Alloalcanivorax dieselolei B5: one gene and its partner. The protein of the gene in region 1 binds, or shares a complex with, the protein of each later gene. Links are inferred from orthologs where the notes say so. Each region holds a gene or a part of one and is shown on either strand. Other genes may lie near its edges.

The links.
Region 2: the proteins of sdhA (region 1) and B5T_RS07480 are in contact, whole or in part, in a crystal structure (PDB 6C12), measured with the Escherichia coli proteins. The link is inferred for Alloalcanivorax dieselolei B5 from one-to-one orthologs.

What each region holds. Positions count from the first base shown.
Region 1 is NC_018691.1:2,983,556-2,986,822, reverse strand. The notes cover bases 278-3,229. They hold sdhA (succinate dehydrogenase flavoprotein subunit), read left to right. Parts: upstream 278-841; coding sequence 842-2,617; downstream 2,618-3,229. Other genes in these bases: B5T_RS13265 (succinate dehydrogenase iron-sulfur subunit), read left to right, coding at 2,630-3,229; sdhD (succinate dehydrogenase, hydrophobic membrane anchor protein), read left to right, coding at 458-838; sdhC (succinate dehydrogenase, cytochrome b556 subunit), read left to right, coding at 278-464. Also shown: more of sdhC, read left to right, coding at 90-277; more of B5T_RS13265, read left to right, coding at 3,230-3,267. UniProt on the Escherichia coli protein: Two distinct, membrane-bound, FAD-containing enzymes are responsible for the catalysis of fumarate and succinate interconversion; the fumarate reductase is used in anaerobic growth, and the succinate dehydrogenase is used in aerobic growth.
Region 2 is NC_018691.1:1,633,963-1,637,139, forward strand. Bases 119-2,980 are described here. They hold B5T_RS07480 (FAD assembly factor SdhE), read left to right. Parts: upstream 119-1,351; coding sequence 1,352-1,609; downstream 1,610-2,980. Other genes in these bases: ygfZ (CAF17-like 4Fe-4S cluster assembly/insertion protein YgfZ), read right to left, coding at 119-956; B5T_RS07485 (hypothetical protein), read left to right, coding at 1,569-2,003; nadB (L-aspartate oxidase), read right to left, coding at 1,987-2,980. Also shown: more of ygfZ, read right to left, coding at 1-118; more of nadB, read right to left, coding at 2,981-3,177. UniProt on the Escherichia coli protein: An FAD assembly protein, which accelerates covalent attachment of the cofactor into other proteins.

The DNA of each region.
Region 1 (3,267 bases):
CCAGTCTTCATGTTGAGACGACATCGGTGATGCCAAGTTCCCGACAACCGCTCCGGCCTGCCCGGAGCCCGGCAAAAGTGTAGGCTACCGTGAACGACAAAAGACCCGTCAATCTCGATCTATCGACGATCAAGTTCCCGGTCACCGCCATTGCGTCCATCACTCACCGGATTACCGGCGTCGCCATTTTCGTGGCGTTGCCGATATTGCTGTGGATGCTGGATCGTTCCGTGGCGTCCCCGGAGAGCTTTGCGGACCTGAAACAGCTCCTTGATTCCCCCCTGGCCAAACTGGTCGTGTGGGCCATCCTCACTCCGATCCTGTATCACCTGGTGGCCGGTATCCGGCATCTGTTCATGGACGCCGGGATAGGTGAGACCCTGGAAGGCGGACGGCGTGGCGCCAAGTCGGTGTTCATCATCACCGCCGTTCTCGTTGTACTGACAGGAGCTTGGATATGGTAACCCGGGTAACCAGCGTCACCAGTCTGGGCCGTAACGGCCTGTACGACTGGCTGATTCAGCGCGTCAGCGCCGTTGTTATCGGCGTGTACTTCATCGGCATGTTGGGCTATCTGATCGCCCAGCCGAATCTCGACTATGGCACCTGGAAGGCCTTCATCGGCTCCGTGCCAATGCAAATCGCCACCACCTTGCTGGTACTTTCCGTGGCCGCCCACACCTGGGTCGGTCTGTGGGGTGTGACCACCGACTATCTCACCGGCATGACCCTGGGCAAATCCGCCACCTGTGTACGCCTTGTCGTGCAGATGGTGATTGCTCTGCTACTGATGGTCTACGTCCTTTGGGGCCTGGTAACGATTTGGGGAGGCGCTTGATCCATGTCCATTCGCACCATTACCTTTGATGCCATCGTGGTAGGTGGCGGCGGCGCCGGCATGCGCGCGTCCCTGCAAATGGCGCAGTCCGGTTTCAAGACCGCGCTGATTTCCAAAGTCTTTCCCACCCGTTCCCATACGGTGTCCGCCCAGGGCGGTATCACCTGTGCCATTGCCTCCGCCGATCCCAATGACGACTGGCGCTGGCATATGTATGACACGGTCAAGGGCTCCGATTACATCGGTGACCAGGACGCCATCGAATATATGTGCTCGGTCGGCCCGGAAGCGGTGTTCGAACTCGACCACATGGGGCTGCCGTTCTCCCGTACCGAGGAAGGCCGGATCTATCAGCGCCCGTTCGGCGGTCAGTCGAAAAACTTTGGCGAGGGCGGTCAGGCCGCCCGGACCTGTGCCGCCGCCGACCGCACCGGTCACGCGCTGCTGCACACCCTGTATCAGCAGAACCTGAAGAACGGCACCCAGGTGTACAGTGAGTGGTACGCCGCCGAGCTGGTGAAGGATGGTCAGGGCAATGTCTGTGGCGTTATCGCCATCTGCATCGAAACCGGCGAAACGGTATTCTTCAAAGCCAAGGCGACGGTCTTCGCCACCGGCGGTTCCGGCCGTATTTACGCCTCCACCACCAACGCCCTGATCAACACCGGTGACGGTGTCGGCATGGCCCTGCGTGCCGGTCTGCCGGTGCAGGACATCGAGATGTGGCAGTTCCACCCCACCGGTATCGCCGGCGCCGGGGTGCTGGTGACCGAAGGTTGCCGGGGTGAGGGCGGTTACCTCATCAACAAGGACGGCGAGCGCTTCATGGAGCGCTATGCGCCCAACGCCAAGGACCTGGCGTCCCGGGACGTTGTCGCCCGTTCCATGATGATGGAAATCCTGGACGGCCGTGGCGCCGGTCCGGATGGTGACCACGTTTTCCTCAAGCTCGATCATCTGGGCGAGGAAGTGCTGCACAGCCGCCTGCCGGGTATCTGTGAGCTGGCCATCACCTTCGCCCACACCGATCCGGTGAAGGAGCCGATTCCGGTGGTGCCCACCTGTCACTACATGATGGGCGGTATCCCCACCAATGTGCATGGTCAGGCGATCAAACTGAGCGCCGGCCACGAAGGCCAGGAGCAGTTCGTCAACGGCCTGTTCGCGGTGGGCGAGGTGGCCTGTGTGTCCGTGCACGGTGCCAACCGTCTCGGCGGCAACTCGCTGCTCGACCTGGTGGTGTTCGGTCGCGCCGCCGGCCTCTTCATTGAAGATGCCTTGCGCCAGGGCATGACCCAGTACGAGCCGAGCAACGACGATATCGACCAGGCCCTGAGCCGGGTGCGTCGCTGGGACGACTCCCAGGGTGGCGAATCCGTGGCCAGTTTGCGCAAGGAACTGCAAAGCACCATGCAGAATCACTTCGGTGTATTCCGCAAGGGTGATCTCATGCATGAAGGCGTCTCCAAACTGGCCGATCTGCGTGAGCGTGTCGCCAAGGCTCATCTGGAGGACAAGAGTCAGTCCTTCAATACCGCTCGGGTCGAAGCGCTGGAGCTGGACAACCTGCTGGAAGTGGCCGAAGCCACCGCCATCGCTGCCGAAGGCCGCAAGGAAAGCCGTGGGGCTCACGCCCGTTACGACTTCCCGGACCGTGACGATGAGAACTGGCTGTGCCATTCCATCTACGATCCGCTCACCAAGCAATTGGGTAAGCGTGCGGTGAATTTCGAGCCGAAGACCGTGGATACCTTCCAGCCCAAGGCGCGGACCTACTAACGGAGAGCTGCAATGAAAGTCAGTATCTATCGCTACAACCCGGATACCGACCGCGAACCGACCATGAAAGAGTACGACGTGGACACCCAGGGCAAGGACCTGATGGTGCTCGACGTGCTCAACCTGGTGAAGGAGATGGACCCGTCCCTGGGGTTCCGTCGCTCCTGTCGCGAAGGCGTGTGCGGCTCCGACGGTATGAACATCAACGGCAAGAACGGTCTGGCCTGTATCACTTCGCTGTCTTCCGTGGCGCCTGGCGTTAAAGAAGGTAAAAAAGCGTTGGTGCTGCGGCCGCTGCCGGGACTGCCGGTGGTGCGCGATCTGGTGGTGGACATGACCATGTTCTACAACCAGTACGAGAAGGTGCAGCCGTACCTGCAGAACAGCACGCCGGCACCGGCCATCGAGCGCCTGCAGTCCCCCGAGGACCGCGCCAAGCTTGACGGTCTGTACGAGTGCATTCTGTGTGCCTGCTGCTCCACCAGCTGCCCCAGCTTCTGGTGGAACCCGGACAAGTTCCTGGGGCCGGCGGCGCTGTTGCAGGGCTATCGCTTCCTGGCGGACAGCCGTGACACCGCCACCGAAGAGCGCCTGTCCCGGCTGGACGACCCGTTCAGCCTGTTCCGGTGCCACGGCATCATGAACTGCGT
Region 2 (3,177 bases), 1.3 Mb from region 1 along the record:
TCAACTTTCTTCGGTAGCTCATAAGGCAAATCGAGCGACGTTACGTTCAGCGCCTGATCATCAGCGAACAACTCTCCTTCATGGTCCAAACGCACCACCGCGAGCAGGCGGGGGGTGGGTTCGCCGCGGGCGCTGTCGACCACTTCGCCGACGGCGCGGCCGTCGGTGTTGCGCAGAGGTTGTCCCGGGGAGAGGGGCGGGCCGTTGTAGGTGAAGGCGGCCATGCGTTGCTTGAGCTTGCCCTTGAAGTGCATGCGCGCCACCACTTCCTGGCCGGTGTAGCAGCCTTTGTTGAAGCTGACGCCGCCGAGCAGGTCGTAGTTGAGCACCTGGGGCAGGAACAGATCCTCGCCGCCGGGGTAGATCTGGCCTTCGCCGGCGCCGATATCGAGAAAACGCCAGCCCTCGCCGTCGACCGGGGTGCGGCTTGCCCGCTTAAGTTGCGCCCGGCTCAGTTCCGCCAGGGCGTCGTCAGCGCCGATCACCAGCAATTGCTCGGTGAGCGGATAACGCAGCAGGGTCAGGCCATCATGGTGGCGGCCGTGGCCTGCTTCCGGCAGCGGCAGGCCGGTTTGCTCCAGCGCTCCGGCCAGTCCGATCACGCGCAGATCCTCCGCCACTTCAAACGTCACCTTGGCGCGCAGGCGGTATTTTTCCAGGCAACGGATCACCGTCTCGGCCATGGTCGCCGGGCACAGGATCAGATAGCCCTGGTCATCGCGGATCAGGCGCAGGCTCACCAGGCCCCGGCCTTTCAGCGACAGATGCATGGCGGCATGGTGCTCGCCCTGGTCGATCCGTTGCAGGTCACAGGTGAGTTGCCCTTGCAGATAGGACCCCGCTTCCTCGCCGCGCACCCGCACCACCGCCAGATGGTCGCAGATCGCCAGGGCCGGTGTGGTAACGCCGCCGTTGGCGGGGGAGAGTTCAGCGATCAAAGAAGACCAAGCGCTCATAGTGTTCCCGGTTGTTGGCTGGTCACACATGATAGGGAATCGGGGTGGGTGCTGTCAGCCGAAGAGCCTGTTTAAGGTCTCTACGCCGCCGCGTTGCCGCTGGAAAAGCCGCCAGACGACGTCATGGACTGCAGGCTCTGGTGGGTCCAAAGTCAAAGGCCGGGGCGTCGTCTGGCGGCTTTTCCAGCGCAACCCGAAGGGCCGGGCCCCTTTTTCCGCCAGGCCGCGATTACGCTTGTTTATGTAGAATGACTACACCGCACAATCGGAATCACGACCTGACGAAAAAATGAACTCCGGCGCGGTGGCGTAGAGACCTTAAACAGGCTCTTACCATATCGCCGGAACGTCGCCTGACATACAATTGCTCGCCTGCAATCGTATTGGGGAAAGACATGTCGCTGGCCGATCTGAAACGTCGTTATCGCTGGCAGTGCCGTCGTGGCGCTTCCGAGGTGGAGGTGGTGCTGTACGGCTATCTGGATCATCACTTCGAGCAGGATAGCGAGGCCAACCGGGCGCTGTTCCCGAAACTGCTGGAATGCGCGGACGTCGACATGCTGGAGTGGTTCACCGCCCGTTCGGAACCGCAAGACCTGGAGTTGCGCGCCTATGTCCGGCACATACTCGGCCTCGTTTCCACCCCGTCTTGAGCTGGGTCCTTCGGCCTGGCCGCGCCGTCTGCGCCTTGCCGCTTTGCTGATTGCCGCGCTGGCGCTGTGGCACAGCGCGGTGCCGGCGTGGGCCTTGCCGCCGCTGCTGGTAGGGCTGGCCTGGGGGTTGTGGCAGTGGACGCCGCCGCAGGTGAGGGCGGTGGCGGTGACCGCCACGGAAGTGACTCTGGTGTTGGAAAATGGGGATCTGGAGGATCGGGGTTCGGAAGGGCACAGGGTCACGGTGACGGCGCCGTTCCGCGCCTGGACGCCCGGGTCCTGGCTGGCACTGCGCTGCCCCGGCCGGGGCTGGGTCTGGATCTTCGCCGACCAGGCCGGGGAGGCGGCGCTCACGCCGCTGCGTCAGGTGCTCTGGCTCAATCGGCGGCGCTGACCGGCGAAAGGGCGCCCTCGTGCAGGGGGCTGTTGTCCGGCACCAGAACGCTGTCACGTGGCGGATCCTGGGGGCCGGGAAACTCGCGCATGAAATGCAGGCCCCGGCTTTCCCGGCGCTGCAGCGCCGAGCGGATGATCAGGTCGGCGATCACCACCAGGTTGCGCAGCTCCAGCAGATCGTTGCTGATGTGGTAGTTGCTGTAATAGTCGCTGATTTCCTTCTGCAGCAAATCCACTCGGTGCTGCGCCCGCTCCAGCCGTTTGACCGTACGCACGATGCCCACGTAGTCCCACATGAAGCGCCGCAACTCATCCCAGTTGTGGCTGATCACCACGTCTTCGTCGGAGTCGGTGACCAGGCTGTCGTCCCATTCCTCGGCGCCGCGCGGCAGCGGCAGACCGGCAAGGTGCTCGCTGATGTGGCGGGCCACGGAGCGGCCGTACACCAGGCATTCCAGCAGGGAATTGCTGGCCATGCGGTTGGCGCCGTGCAGGCCGGTGAAACTGGTTTCGCCCAGCGCGTACAGACCGGGCAGGTCGGTTTCGCCGTTCTCGTTGATCATCACCCCGCCGCAAGTGTAATGGGCCGCCGGCACCACCGGGATCGGATCGCGGGTGATGTCCAGACCCAGTTGCAGGCACTTGGCGTAGACGGTGGGGAAGTGCTCGATGATGAAATCCGCCGGCTTGTGGCTGATGTCCAGATACAGGCAGTCGGCGCCCAGGCGCTTCATCTCGTGGTCGATGGCGCGGGCCACCACGTCCCGTGGCGCCAGTTCCGCCCGTTCATGGAAGCGCGGCATGAAACGTTCGCCGTTGGGCAGCAGCAGTTTGCCGCCTTCGCCACGGATCGCCTCGGTGATCAGGAAGCTCTTGGCCTTGGGGTGGTACAGGCAGGTGGGGTGGAACTGCATGAATTCCATGTTCGCCACCCGGCAGCCGGCGCGCCAGGCCATGGCGATGCCGTCGCCGGTGGCCACGTCCGGATTGGAAGTGTACAGGTACACCTTGGAGGCGCCGCCGGTGGCCAGCACCACCGAGCGGGCCAGAATGACATCGGTTGCGCCGCTGCGGATATCGTGCACATAGGCGCCGCAGCAGCGCCGCTCGCCATTGTGCACCTGGGTGATCAGGTCCACCGCCACCCGGTGTTCGAACCGTTCCACATTGGT